One region of the Mesorhizobium sp. Root695 genome, then DNA from elsewhere that is predicted to be linked to it. Evidence: predicted binding sites of a transcription regulator. Region 1 holds the regulator's gene; the other holds the start of a gene.
What was found. Region 1 encodes HrcA, which represses chaperone genes, less so after heat shock. Its sites were predicted from a motif close to GTTAGCACTCNCNNNNNGNGAGTGCTAAC; they were not measured.

Region 1 (7,485 bases):
GGCGGCACCGGCAGCTTGGCGTCGGGCGCCGGCGGGATTTTCGTTGCCTCGGCATTGAAGATGAGCAGCACGCCCGGTCCGCAGCGGAAGAAGAGGTGCCTGCCGTCGACCTTGCCGAGCAGGTTTAGGCCGAGGATGCCGACATAGAATTCTTCCGCCGCCGCAAGATCGGTGACGTAGAGGGCGGATTCCAGGATGGCGGAGGGAGTCACCAGAAAGCCGTCAAGCCACTGCCATCTGCTGCAGGCTGACCAGGCGCTGGATGCCTTTCTTGGCCAGGCCCATCAAGTCCGCGAACTGCTCTTCCGAGAAAGGTTCGCCCTCGGCGGTGCCCTGGATCTCGACGATCCCGCCCTTGCCGGTCATGACGAAATTGGCGTCGGTGCCGGCCGAAGAATCCTCGATATAGTCGAGATCGATGACCGGCTGGCCGTCATGGATGCCGCAGGAGATCGCCGCGACATGGTCCTTCAGCACCTTGGCGACGCTGGCCATCTGGCGGGCTTCCATCCAGCGCAGGCAGTCATACAGCGCCACCCAGCCGCCGGTGATCGAGGCGGTGCGGGTGCCGCCATCGGCCTGGATAACGTCGCAGTCGACGGTGATCTGCTGCTCGCCCAACGCCTGCAAGTCGACCACGGCGCGCAAGGAGCGGCCGATCAGCCGCTGGATTTCCAGCGTGCGGCCGCCCTGCTTGCCGGCTGAAGCCTCGCGGCGCATGCGTTCGCCAGTCGAGCGCGGCAGCATGCCGTATTCCGCCGTCACCCAGCCCTTGCCGGAATTGCGCATCCAGCCCGGCACTTTTTCCTCGAGGCTGGCCGTGCACAGGACATGCGTGTCGCCGAACTTCACCAGGCATGAGCCTTCGGCATGCTTGGAGACGCCGCGCTCGAAGGAGATGGCGCGCATTTCGTCGAATTGGCGTTTGGAGGGGCGCATTCTGGCTGCTTTCTTGTCATTCTTTCGGAATCTTGGCCGGCTTGTAACCACATGGGAGGCGTGGCGCAAAGGAAAATGGCCTGACGATCTGACACAGACACCGGGTGATCTCACAAAGACACCGGGTTGCGCCGGCCGTAGTGAAGTCTATATCCTTGGGCCGGAGGTTTTTGGCCGTATGACCAAGGCAGTCGATCCCGGTTCGCAGTCGCCCGCGCTTCAGTCGCTCGACATGCGTTCCCGCGACATCTTCCGGCGCATCGTCGATTCCTATCTCAGGGACGGTGAACCAGTCGGATCACGCAGCCTGTCGCGCATCCTGCCGTCCTCGCTGTCGCCGGCGACCATCCGCAACGTGATGAGCGATCTCGAGCATCTCGGCCTGATCTACGCGCCGCACATCTCGGCCGGCCGGCTGCCGACGCAAGCCGGCCTGCGTTTCTTCGTCGATGCCTTCATGGAGCTTGGCGACCTCTCCGACGAGGAGCGCCGCGCCATCGAGGCACAGGTTCGCGCGTCCGGCTCCGGCGCGACGCTCGAGCACATGCTGACCGAGGCCAGCCAGATGCTGTCGGGCATGTCGCGCGGCGCCGGCCTGGTGCTGGCCGCCAAGAACGAGGTGGCGCTGAAGCACATCGAATTCATCCAGCTTGAGCCGACCAAGGCGCTGGCGGTGCTGGTGTCGCAGAACGGCGACGTCGAAAACCGCGTCGTCGAGCTGCCCGCCGGCATCACCGTCTCGCAACTGCACGAGGCCTCGAATTTCCTCAACGCCCATATCCGCGGCCGCACGCTGGCCGAGGCGCGGATCGAGATCGCCCGCATCAAGGAAGAAACTAGGGCCGCACTCGACACGCTGTCGCAGGACCTGGTCGAGAAAGGGCTGGCGGTGTGGGCCGGCGCCGACAGCGGCCTGCCGGCGCGGCTTATCGTGCGCGGCCGCGCCAATCTGCTCGAAAACGTCACCGCCCAGGCCGACATCGAATTGCTGCGGCATTTGTTCGAGGACATGGAGACGCAGGACGGGCTGATCCAGCTGCTCGACCTTGCCGAGGAAGGCTCGGGCGTGCGCATCTTCATCGGCTCGGAAAACAAGCTGTTCTCGCTGTCGGGCTCGTCGCTGGTGGTTGCGCCTTATCGCGACAAGGAAGCCCGCGTCATCGGCGCGCTCGGCGTCATCGGCCCGACCCGGCTGAACTATGCCCGCATCGTGCCAATGGTCGACTATACGGCGCAGCTGATTTCCCGCATGCTGCGCTAAGGTGTTGATATTCAGGTGATGCCGGCCTGACCTGAATCTGAACACCTTGGATCCAAACCTAAGGCTGCTGAGGAGAAAAAGAATGGCGCTCGAAGAACTCAAGGCCCGGATCAGCCTGTTGCTGGAGGAGATGGTCAACCAGCCGGAAGACCAGCACGAGATCCAGGAGCAGCTGCGCGAAAAACTGCGGGAAATGCGCGCCATGGGCCTGCCGCTGCCGGCCGATCTCGTCGCACTCGAAAAACGCCTCGACGACGATTTCTACGCTGCCGGAACCTGAACCGGAAATCGGACCTTCGCTTCCTTCAACTCATCGTGGGCTGCGGAACGATCGGCGAAACCGCCCGTTCCTGTCTTCACGGCTAAATATGGGAGGGCAGGATGATCCGTTTCGCCGGTCTGGCTATTTCCGCCGCCCTGTTTGTCACCGCAACAGCATTTGCCCAGCAGGCGGACGAGCCGGTGCTGAAAGGTGCGGCCGCTTTTGGCGACTGGCGTGCCGACAGGCCAGGAGTGCGCCGTCTGATCAGGCCGAACGATCTGCCAAAACCTTACGTCACCAAATCCGCCTCGAACAGCGCCGGCCTCGCCGAAAGGCCGGCGGGTGCCAAGCCCAAGTTGCCGCCGGGCTTCTCGGCAGAGCTGATCGCGTCGGGCATCGACAATCCGCGCGTCGTGCGTGTGGCGCCGAATGGCGACCTGTTCGTCGCCGACAGCGAGGCCAACCAGGTCCGCGTCTATCGCCTGGCCGAGGGCAGCGCGAAGCCGGCGCAGGACGGCATCTTTGCCGGCAACCTCAACCAGCCCTATGGAATTGCCTTCTATCCCCCGGGCAATGACCCGCAATGGGTCTATGTCGCCAACAGCGACAGCGTCATGCGCTTTGCCTACCGCAAGGGCGACCTGAAAGCCGCCGGCGAAGCTGAAACCATCGTCGACAACATCCCTGCCAGTCATCACTGGACGCGCGACATTGCCTTCTCGCCGGACGGCAAGACGCTCTATCTGTCGGTCGGCTCGGGATCGAACGTCGCGCAGGATATGGGCAAGGAACCGAAGGGCGGCCTCGACGCCTGGGCGAAGTCTCAGCCGCTCGGCGCCACATGGGGGTCCGAGGACGGCCGCGCCGATGTGCTGGCCTTCGACCCCAACGGCAAGAACGGTCGCATCGTCGCCACCGGGCTGCGCAACTGTTCGGGCATGACCGTGCAGCCGGCAACCGGCGCGCTGTGGTGTGTCGTCAATGAGCGCGATGGGCTCGGCGACAATGTACCGTCTGAATATGCAACCGTGGTCAAGGACGGCGCCTTCTATGGCTGGCCCTGGTACTATATCGGCAACAACGAGGATCCGCGCAGCAAGGGCGAGCGGCCCGACCTTGCCGGTAAGGCGACCACTCCCGATGTGCTGATGCAGGCGCATTCGGCGCCGCTCAACATCGCCTTCTACGACGGGAAGACCTTTCCGGCCGAATACCAAGGCGACGCCTTCGTCGCTTTGCATGGTTCATGGAACCGCGGCAACAGGACCGGCTACAAGGTGGTACGGTTGCTGTTCAGGGACGGCAAGCCAACCGGCGAATATGAGGATTTCATCACCGGCTTCGTCGTCTCCAACGACGAGGTCTGGGGCCGACCGGTCGGCGTGGCGGTGGCGAACGACGGCGCGCTGATCGTGACCGAGGACGGCAACGGCACCATCTGGCGCGTCACCCATGGCGACGGTCGGTCCTGACCGCAAATCCGCGCATCGGCGTGGTGCAATCGAATCCGACGCCAGGGAATTCACGCCGGGCGGACTTGTGCGGACGGTGTCACAACAGCGCCGCGCGCAAGGCCGCAACCATGACCCTCACCGGATTCCGCGCCTACAGTGCCGCTCTCGGCATCGCCGCCGCGATTCCTGGTCCCGGCATCACCGCGCTTGTCGCGCGGGCGCTCGGCTCCGGCTTTCGCACGTCGCTGGCGATGTCGTTTGGCCTGATGGTTGGCGACATCACCTATCTGATCGTCGTGGCGCTCGGTCTCGCCTTCGTCGCGCAGAGTTTCGGCATGGTTTTTCTCGCCATCAAATGGCTCGGCGTCGCCTATCTCGCCTTCCTCGGCTGGCGCTTCTGGAACAGCGGCATCACGCCCGAGACCGTCGAGGCCAGGAAAGGCAAAAGCGGGCTGCTGTCGAGCTTCGTCGCCGGCCTGACCGTCACGCTCGGCAATCCGAAGACGATGATCTTCTATCTCGCCATCACGCCGACCATCGTCGACCTGAAGACCATCACGCTGGCCGATTACGGCATTCTCGTCGCGCTGACGGTCGTCGTGCTTCTGGTGGTGCTGGTGCCATATCTGGCGCTGGCCGCCAAGGCGCGCTGGTTTCTGAAATCGCCGCGCGCGCTCAAGGCGCTGAACCGCACGGCCGCCGGCTTCATGGTCGGTGCTGCTGCGGCGATTGCCGCCCGCCAGTAGAGGGCTTTTGGCCAAAGCATTTTGCAAACAGGCTTTTTCGGGAAATGATTTTCCGGGACGAGGGCGTTTTAGACACAGGCCCCACTCGGATATTTTCGGCTGACAGCTTATGTTGCGCGGCTGAAGGCCCTATCTTGCCGGCTGCAATGCCACTGCCTGAAATTCTGGGAGCGAAACCAATGAACAAGCCCGCCACATCAGCCCGCGTGCCCGGCCGCGGCCGCGTCTACGATTCCATCACCGACACGATCGGCGACACGCCGCTGGTGCGGCTCGACAAGTTCGCTAAGGAAAAGGGCATCGTCGCCAATCTCATCGCCAAGCTCGAATTCTTCAATCCGATCGCTTCGGTCAAGGACCGTATCGGCGTGGCGATGATCGAGGCACTGGAGGCATCCGGCAAGATTTCTCCCGACAAGACCACGCTGATCGAACCGACGTCCGGCAACACCGGCATCGCGCTTGCCTTCGCCGCTGCCGCCAAGGGCTACAAGCTGATCCTGACGATGCCGGAAACGATGTCGATCGAGCGCAGGAAAATGCTGGCGCTGCTCGGTGCCGAGCTGGTGCTGACCGAGGGCCCGAAAGGCATGAAGGGCGCTATCGCCAAGGCCGACGAACTGGCAGCGACGATCCCCAATGCGATCATTCCGCAGCAGTTCGAGAATCCGGCCAACCCGGAAATCCATCGCACGACGACGGCTGAGGAAATCTGGAACGACACGCTTGGCGAGGTCGATATCTTCGTCGCCGGCATCGGCACCGGCGGCACCATCACCGGCGTCGGCCAGGTGCTGAAGAAGCGCAAGCCTTCGGTGCATGTCGTCGCTGTCGAGCCGGAATCCTCGGCGGTTCTGTCGGGCGGCCAGCCCGGCCCGCACAAGATCCAGGGCCTCGGCGCCGGCTTCGCGCCCAAAATCCTCGACACCACGGTCTATGACGAGATCGTCAAGGTGTCGAACGAGGATTCGGTCGCCAATGCCCGCCTCGTCGCCCGCCTCGAAGGCGTGCCGGTCGGCATCTCGTCGGGCGCCGCCCTGCAGGCGGCCATCGTCGTCGGCTCGCGGCCGGAGAACAAGGGCAAGAACCTTGTGGTGATCATCCCATCCTTCGCCGAGCGCTATCTGTCGACCATCCTGTTCGAGGGATTGGGATCGTAGTCCAACGCTTCTTCGTGACCAAGCTGGCCCGCTGAAAAACCGCCCGTGGCCGCGTCAGCGGCTTGAGCGCGACACCGCTTCCGGTTCATATCGCCCCCAGCCTGCTTTGCGCGGGCCGGGGAGGTATTCATGTACAAGCTCTACACCCGTCCGGGCAGCGGCGGCTTCGTCGTCGAGGCGGCGCTGGCGCTGGCCAACGCACCGTTCGAGCAGATCGACGTGCCGAAGACGGACCGGCCCGATCCGGCCTTCCTCGGCATCAGTCCCTTGAATCAGGTTCCGGTGCTGACCTTGCCGGACGGAAGCTCGATGACCGAATCGGCGGCGATCTGCATCCTGCTTGCCGAGCGTCACCCCAATGCCGGCCTGGCGCCGGCGATCGACGCGCCTGCCCGCGCCGACTTCCTGCGCTGGATGGCATTCATGTCGTCGGTGCTCTATCCGGCGGTACTGCGTTTCTACTACGCGTATCGATACACGGCCGATCCCGACGGCACCAAGGCGGTCAAGCAGGCGGCCGTCGCCGAGATGGATCGCGGCTTTGCCGTTCTTGATGCCGCTCTCGAAGGCCGCGACTGGCTGGTCGGCGACCAGCTGTCGCTGGCCGACATCTATCTGGCCATGCTGGTGGCGTGGCATCCCGACGTCGACAGGGCGCGCGCGACCTGGCCTGATATCGAGCGCCTGTGGTCGAAACTGCGCGAGAACCCTCTGATGAGGACGCTCAACACATCGCATGAGATGTGGCCAGGCTGAACGGACGGCCGGTGGCGAGGCTCAATTTCTGAGCACTGCCCGTTTCCCCTGCAGGAACCGGCGCACCGCCGGGTCGCGTTCGAGGCCGATCGCCCGATCATAGGCCTCGATTGCCTGTGGCACCTGACCGAGCCTGGCCAGCAGACCGGCGCGGGCTGCCCAATAGGGCTGATAGTCATCAAGCCGCTTGTCGTCGCCCAGTACATAGAGGGCCGCCAATCCGGCCACGGCGCCCTTGGCCTCGGCAATCGCCACCGCACGGTTGATCGCCACCACCGGCGATCCTGCGATCGAAAGCAGCGCGTCGTAGAGCTCGCGGATCGCCACCCAGTCGGTGCGGCCGGTCAGCCGTCGTGCCACATGTGCGGACTGCACGGCCGCCTCAAGCTGATAGCGACCAATGACGCCCATGGCCGCGGCGTGGGAAAGCAGCGCCTCCGCCTCATTGATGAGGGCGCGGTCCCATAGAAGGCAATCCTGCTCCGCCAGCGGCACGAAGTCACCTTCGGCGCTGCGCCGTGCGGCGCGGCGCGCCTCGGCAAACAGCATCAGCGACAAGAGGCCCAGCGCCTCGGGCTCCTCCGGCATCTGCGAAGCCACCAGCCGGCCAAGCCAGATGCCTTCGGTCGCCAGGTTGCGGCGCTGTGTCTCGGTGCCCGCGGGGTCGGACCAGCCTTCGGCGAAGGCGGCGTAGATCGCTTCCAGCACCGCGTCCAGCCTTTCGCCGAGTTCGGCCCGCTCCGGCACGCGGAACGGAATGCCGGCCTCACGGATACGGGTCTTGGCGCGCACTAGGCGCTGGCCCATGGTTGCCGGCGAGACCAGGAAGGCAGAGGCGATCGTCGCGGCGTCGAACCCCAGCACCGTCTGCAGGATGAGCGGCGAACGCACGCTCGATTCGATCGCC
Region 2 (7,485 bases), on a different contig from region 1:
CGCGGTCCTTCTTTTCCTTGACTTCGACTTCCGTCGCACCGCCGACGCGGATCACCGCAACGCCGCCCGCCAGCTTGGCGAGACGTTCCTGCAGCTTCTCCTTGTCGTAGTCCGAGGTGGTCTCTTCGATCTGCTGCTTGATCTGGGCAACGCGGCCCTGGATCTCGGCCTTCTTGCCGGCGCCGTCGACGATGGTGGTGTTCTCCTTGGAGATCGACACCTTCTTGGCGCGGCCGAGCATGTTGAGGCCGACGTTCTCGAGCTTGATGCCGAGGTCTTCCGAGATGACCTGGCCACCGGTGAGGATGGCGATGTCTTCCAGCATGGCCTTGCGGCGATCACCGAAGCCCGGCGCCTTGACGGCGGCGATCTTCAGGCCGCCACGCAGCTTGTTGACGACCAGCGTGGCCAGAGCCTCGCCTTCGACGTCTTCCGAGATGATGAGCAGCGGCTTGGAGGTCTGCACGACGGCTTCGAGAACCGGCAGCATGGCCTGGAGGTTGGAGAGCTTCTTCTCGTGCAGGAGAATGTAGACGTCCTCGAGCTCGGCAACCATCTTGTCGGCGTTGGTGACGAAGTAGGGCGAGAGGTAGCCGCGGTCGAACTGCATGCCTTCGACGACTTCGAGTTCGGTCTCGGCGGTCTTGGCTTCTTCAACCGTGATGACGCCTTCGTTGCCAACCTTCTGCATCGCTTCCGCGATCATCTTGCCGACCGACTCGTCGCCATTGGCCGAGATCGTGCCGACCTGGGCAACTTCCTCGGAGGTCTTGATCTTCTTGGCGGCCTTGCCGAGCGCCGCGACGACTTCGGTCACGGCCAGATCGATGCCGCGCTTCAGGTCCATCGGGTTCATGCCGGCGGCAACGGCCTTGTGGCCTTCCTGGACGATCGACTGTGCCAGAACGGTTGCGGTCGTGGTGCCGTCGCCGGCGATGTCGTTGGTCTTCGAAGCAACTTCGCGGACCATCTGCGCGCCCATGTTCTCGAACTTGTCCTCAAGCTCGATTTCCTTGGCGACGGTGACGCCGTCCTTGGTGATGCGCGGCGCGCCGAACGACTTGTCGATGACGACGTTGCGGCCCTTGGGGCCGAGCGTGACCTTCACCGCGTCGGCGAGGATGTTGACGCCGCGCAGCATGCGCTCGCGGGCATCACGGGAGAATTTTACGTCTTTGGCAGCCATTTTTAGCTCCTGGCAAGGGCTTGGAGTAAGCCCGGGAATTCAGTTGACGGTGAGGCCGATAATCAGCCGATGATGCCCATGATGTCGGATTCCTTCATGATCAGAAGGTCTTCGCCATTGAGCTTGACTTCGGTGCCCGACCACTTGCCGAACAGGATGCGGTCGCCGGCCTTGACGTCCAGCGGGACCAGCTTGCCAGCTTCGTCGCGAGCGCCGGAGCCGACGGCGATGATCTCGCCTTCCTGCGGCTTTTCCTTTGCCGTATCCGGGATGATGATCCCGCCGGCGGTCTTGGATTCGGATTCGACCCGGCGAACGACCACGCGGTCATGAAGCGGGCGGAACTTCGACTTTGCCATTTTTTCTTCCTCGATGAGAACGGTGAGAAACAGTTCCTCCATCCGGCGGCGCCGGACATGTGGTTAGCACTCACCAATGGCGAGTGCTAACGTGGCGCTGAAATAGGCTGGCGGCCTGCCAGAGTCAAGGCGCGTGGCACCGACCGGGAGTGTGAAATTTTTCTACGGATCGAGGCTTACAGAAACAACCGCAGCTGCGTGTGAATGATCGAACGATAATCTTCGATGGTCCGGCGGCTTTCCGCTTCGCCCTCGGCAAGCGCCAGGCGCACCACACCGCCGGCGAGCTGGAAGATCAGGAGAACCGTGCGTTCGAACTGCTCGCGCTTCTGAGGCTCGATCAGGGCGATGACGTGGTCGCAGAACATTTTGGCTTGGTGTCGGGTTTCGGCGATGTCGAGGTTCTTGAGCGCCTTGTCGGCCTGGATGGCGTTCTGCAGATCCTGGATGGCCGGATCGCCGGCGACGCGGCTGAGATAGTCGTCAAGCAGCCGGTCGGCGGCCACGATCACGTCCTTCGCTTCGCGGATGTCGGTGATGATCGCCGTCAGCCTTGCGCGGCTGACCTCTGAAAACCGCTCATAGAGCATCGCCAGGATCGCCGATTTGTTGGGAAAATAATGGTAGACGGTGGCGATCGGCCCGCCCGCCAGCATGCCGACCTCCTTCATGGTGACGGCGTCGATGCCTTTCTCGCCGATCAGCCGCATGGTCGTCGACAGGATCGCATCGATGCGCTCGCGGCTGCGTTCCTGCTTGGGCCTGCGCCTGGGCTCGGTCGCCATTCTCTTCACGTCCGTCATGCACCGATCTTTCGCACGGGTTTTTCAAATTCCGGTTGACAAGAAATATGATCAAGTATCAGCTTCTGAAATGCTGACAGGTTGTCAGCTTTTTTGCCGCACGGCAAGGACGTTGGGAGGCGCCTTTGGCTTCGACAGATACCGGCCACGCAGGCAATGGCGACTGGCTGGTCGGCAATCCGACCGGCAGGCAGCTAGCCGCGGCCCTGTGGATCGGTTCGGTCGGCCTGCTCATTCTCGGGCTGCAGCCCGTGCTGCTCGGGGCCCTTTACACCGAGGGCCATGTCAGCGGCGATGAACTGGCGCTGGTCGCCACAGCCGAGATGATCGCCATTGCCATCGGTTCAGCTGTCGTGGCGATGCTGCTCTCGGCACACAACATGCGCTGGAAAAGCGCCGCCCTTCTGTTGCTGCTGGCGCTGGCCAATGTGTGGACGGCCCATGCCGCAAGCGCCAACACGCTGATTGCGGCCCGCGCCCTGGCCGGGCTCGCCGAAGGCGGTCTGGTCGCGGTCGCCACCGAACTGATCGCCCGTTCGCGGCGCGCCGAGCGCATCGGCGGCCTTTTCGTCACCATGCAGACGCTGGCGCAATGCGCGCTTGCCCTGATGCTGGCGCTTTATGTCATTCCGGCCGCCGGGTCGGCAGGCGGCTTCATCGTTCTTGCCGTCGTCTGCGTGGCGTCGCTGGCGGTCGCCTTCACCGTACCCGTTGACTATGCCGACCTGCCCAAGGACGAGAATCTGGCCAATGTGCTGACGGTTCCTTCCCTCACCGCGCTGCTGTCGGTCTTCTGCTACTTCATGTTCTTCGGCGCGGTCTGGGCCTTTCTGGAGCCGCTTGGCGCACAATACGGCATCGATGGCCGCACCGTCGGCCTGATCGTCTCGGCCAGCCTCGCCGTGCAGGTCCTGGGCGCAATGACGGCCACCGTGTTCGAGGCGCGCATCGATTATCGCGCTGCCATCGCCACGATCGGTGTCGTGGCGCTTGCCTGCTCCCTGGTTCTGGCCGGTGGACCTGGCCTCACCACATTCTGGATCGCAGCTCTGGTCATGGGCTTCATCCTCTTGTTCATCGTGCCCTACCAGATCCGGCTGGCGATCACCGCCGACGAGACGCGCACCGCCGTGCTGCTGGTGCCGGCGGCCCAGCTGTTCGGCCTGGCGATCGGGCCGATCGCGGCGTCACTGCTGATCGATGGCAAGGATTACCGGCCGGTGCCGGAATTTGCTGCCGCCAGTACCGTAGCCAGCGTGGCGCTGCTCGGTCTGTTCATTCTCGTGTCGCGGCGTCGCCGCGCTGTTGCCTGAACTGGGGGCGCCATGTCGAACAGCTGGAGCAACTGGTCGGGCTTTGTCACTGCCGAACCGCGGCTGATCGCCAGCCCCGGCGATGCCGGCGAACTGGGTGATCTCATTCGTACCGCACCCGGCCCGGTCCGCGTCGTTGGCGCCGGTCATTCCTTCACGCCGCTGGTGAAATCGCAGGGCACGATCCTGTCCCTGGAAAGACTGGAAGGGCTGGTTTCGCACGATGCCGAAAAACATCAGGCGCGGGTGCGGGCAGGGACCCGGCTCGGTCCGCTGATGCACATCCTGCAGGGCATTGGCCAGGGCCTGCCCAACATGGGCGACATTGACCGCCAGGCGATCGGCGGCGCGCTGGGTACCGCCACGCACGGCTCGGGACCGACACTCGGCGCTTATCACACGCAGCTGGAGACGGTGCGGATCGTCGACGGGCTTGGCAAGGTCCGCGACTTCAAGCGGGCGGGGGATCAGGACATGATCCACGCCATCGGCGTCGCGCTCGGCGCCTTCGGCGTGCTCAGCGAAGTGACGTTGAACAACATCGCGACCTACCGGCTGCGTCGCCGCAAATGGGTGCTGCCGATCGCCGACATGCTGCGCGATTTCGAGATGATGATGGCCGCGCATCGCTCGGCCGAATTCTACTACATTCCGTTTTCCGGCTATGCACAGTTCATAGCCAGCGACCTCAGCGACGCAGCACCCACCGCGCGCCCGCCGGAGCAAGACGAGGCGGGTTTGAGGACGCTGCGCAGGCTGCGCACCGCGCTTGCCTGGCTGCCATCGCTGCGCCGCCGACTGATCCTGGGCGCCGTCGCGAAAGTGCCGGCCGAGGACTATGTGCAGGACTGGCTCAACGTCTATGCCAGTGACCGCCAGACCAAATTCAACGAGATGGAATATCATCTGCCGTTCGAGGAGGGACCGAAGGCGCTGGCCGAGATCATCGAACTGACCGAGAAGCGTTTTCCCGAGGTCTATTTCCCGATGGAGGTGCGCTCGGTCGCACCGGATCAATTCTGGCTCTCGCCCTTCTACAACAGGCTAACCTGCTCGATCGCCATCCACCATGACGCGGCGAACGATCCGCTGCCGTTCATGCGGGCGGCCGAGCCGATCTTCCGCAGGTATGGCGGCAGGCCGCATTGGGGCAAGATGCACAGCCTGAAAGCGGCGGATCTGAAAAAGCTCTACCCGCGCTGGGACGACGCCATGGCGGTGCGCCGCGACATCGATCCGGAAAACCGCTTCGTCTCGCCCTACATGGCCGACCTGTTCGGCATCGAGACATGAACGCCTATTTTTCCACCCTGTCGGATGCGCTGAAGGAAGCCGGCATCTTCCAGCCCTGCCTGCTGCTCGATCGCGACCGGCTGGACAGCAACATCGCTCTGGTGAAGGGGAGACTGGATCCCGGCCTTGCCGTGCGGCTGGTCGACAAATCACTCGCCTGTCTGCCGCTGCTTGCGCATATCGGCAAGGCGCTTGGCACCAATCACGTCATGACCTTCCATCCGCCGATCAGCGAGGCGGTGCTGAAGACGTTTCCGGATGCCGATCTTCTGTATGGCAAGCCGATACCGGTCGACGCGGCAAGGGCGGCGCTGGTGAAAGCCGACGCCGACTGGTCGCGTGTCTGCTGGCTGATCGACAGCGAGGAGAGACTGGCGGAGTACGGCGCGCTCGCTGCCGAACTCGACATCGAACTGCGCATTGCTTTCGAGATCGACGTCGGGCTGCATCGCGGCGGGTTTGCTGATCCCGAAACCTTGTCGAGGGCATTGAGCGCGCTCCATGCTCACAAATGGCTGCATTGCGAAGGGGTCATGGCCTACGAGGCGCATGCGCCGCTCATTCCTGGTCTGTTCGGCGGGCCGACGAAAGCCCTGGCAAAGGCGTCGGCGCAGGCCACGGCGTTCGTCGCTTGTCTCGGGGCCGACCAGCGCCGCATCCTGAACATCGGCGGCAGCAAGACCGCGCTGCTTCATCATGGCGGTGTCGCCAATGAAGTGTCGATGGGATCGGCCTTCGTGCTGCCCAGCGACTTCGATACATCAGGTCTCGAAGGCTTCCAGCCGGCGGCCTTTATCGCGACGCCGATGCTGAAAGTGGTCGAGCCAATGCTGCCCGGCCCGCCGGCTGTCACCCGCGCGCTGCAGGCGATCGGCCGGTTTCCCCGCAAGGGCTGCTACCTCTATGGCGGCAAGTGGATGGCCGAGCCGGTGTTCCCCCAAGGCATGACGACGAACGGCTTGCTCGGCCTGTCCTCCAACCAGCAATTCATGGGCTTGCCGGCCGATGCGCCCGCAAGGCCAGGCGACTACGCCTTCTTGCGCCCGACGCAGAGCGAGGCCGTGCTGCAGCAATTCGGATCGATCGCGGTGTTTGCCGGCGGAAAGGTCACTGATCGCTGGCCGGCGCTGCCGATGGCGTGATCGTCTACCCCTTCACCGGTATCCAGATTTCCAGCCCGCCATTGCCGCTGCGCGGGTCGAATTCGGGACCGTAGCGTTCGAATTCCGGCGCATCTGAAATCTCATGGCCGGAGGCCGGCAGCCATTTGTTCCAGATGGTGTTTACCGTCCGGCGGATGGTCGAGATGTGTTCGCGGTGGGCGAAGACCGCATATTTCTGTGCCGGCACGCGCACCCGGCTGAATTCCTTGGGCAGGTCGGAAAAGTCCGACACTTCGACGCCGGCAATGTAGTCGAAATTGCCGGCATCGTCGCCGTTGACGCAGACGCCATAGGCAACGTCGCCTGTCTCGCCCGGAATGTTGCCGATATAGGGGCCGAAGCGCTGCCATTGCATCGGAATGGCTGCGCTGGTTTCGCAGCTGTAGCGTTCGCCGAGACCGGCGATGAGGAACGGCCGGCTGGTCTCGAAACGCGGCGGTTCGAGGTTGGCAAGAAAGGACTGGTCCATCAGGATCGGCTCCACGAGGTCGAGCTTGTCGAGTGTGCCTTGCGCGCGCACCAGTTCCGGCGTGGTGCCGAACTGATCGCGGAAGGCACGGGTGAACGCCTCATGCGAGTTGTAGCCGGCATCGAGCGCGACGCTGAGGATATCGGGCGCTCCGCCGGCCAGCTTGCGCGCCGCCTCGGTCAAGCGGCGCGAGCGCATGTAGCCCATCACCGAGCGACCGGTTGCAGCCCCGAAAGCCCGCGTCACATGAAAACGCGACACGCCGCTGCTTTGCGCGACATCGTCGAGCGAGATCGCCTCCGGCAGATGGCTCTCGACGAACCACAGCGCTTTCTCGGTCGGGTTCATGGGGCTCCTTTTAAAATGGCTCGATTCACACGTGGCAGGATCATGGTGATGTTTCCCGATGAGGTCAGTTTGATCGAAATTGCGCTCCGCGCAAAACCGAAACGATAGGCCATCGCCTTTGCGTGGAAAGGGGTTGACAGAGTCGGGTCATATTCATAGCAATATGTTATTACATAACAATCAAAGGTGTTGCTTGTTTCCGTCCAGCCATCGATCATACCCATTGCCGGCTTGGCAAACTCAACCCGCAGAAATGCGTTGCGATGCGTTTGGGGGAAATCTACTGTGATTTCGTGATGGTCCCCGAGTCAAAAGGCGAGGGGTGAAAAGGGAACACGGTGAGATCCCAGGGGTCGAGGCCGTGGCTGCCCCCGCAACTGTAAGCGGCGAGCAAAATCCGCGAATGCCACTGGCCGGCAAGGCTGGGAAGGCAGGATGGCGCAACGACCCGCGAGCCAGGAGACCTGCCATCAGCATGAGTTGACCGGACGGGGTGTGCCGGGAGGAAACGCGAATCTCGGTCTTGTCGGCCGGTTCGCCAGCTTCCTTCC

Region 2: a site for HrcA is predicted at 1,608-1,636, ahead of groES (co-chaperone GroES). Genes of this name have one in related genera too.

What each region holds. Positions count from the first base shown of each region.
Region 1 is NZ_LMHO01000010.1:54,861-62,345, forward strand. Features, by position in the region: gene ASD99_RS11670 (VOC family protein) at 1-212, opposite strand, end outside; gene rph (ribonuclease PH) at 223-939, opposite strand; gene hrcA (heat-inducible transcriptional repressor HrcA) at 1,118-2,200, shown strand; gene ASD99_RS11685 (hypothetical protein) at 2,283-2,480, shown strand; gene ASD99_RS11690 (PQQ-dependent sugar dehydrogenase) at 2,582-3,934, shown strand; gene ASD99_RS11695 (LysE family translocator) at 4,045-4,662, shown strand; gene cysK (cysteine synthase A) at 4,842-5,822, shown strand; gene ASD99_RS11705 (glutathione S-transferase family protein) at 5,952-6,578, shown strand; gene ASD99_RS11710 (RNA polymerase sigma factor) at 6,600-7,485, opposite strand, start outside.
Region 2 is NZ_LMHO01000013.1:620-8,104, forward strand. Features, by position in the region: gene groL (chaperonin GroEL) at 1-1,186, opposite strand, end outside; gene groES (co-chaperone GroES) at 1,249-1,545, opposite strand; gene ASD99_RS15085 (TetR/AcrR family transcriptional regulator) at 1,722-2,348, opposite strand; gene ASD99_RS15090 (MFS transporter) at 2,474-3,661, shown strand; gene ASD99_RS15095 (D-arabinono-1,4-lactone oxidase) at 3,674-4,954, shown strand; gene ASD99_RS15100 (DSD1 family PLP-dependent enzyme) at 4,951-6,096, shown strand; gene ASD99_RS15105 (AraC family transcriptional regulator) at 6,101-6,934, opposite strand; cobalamin riboswitch at 7,215-7,421, shown strand.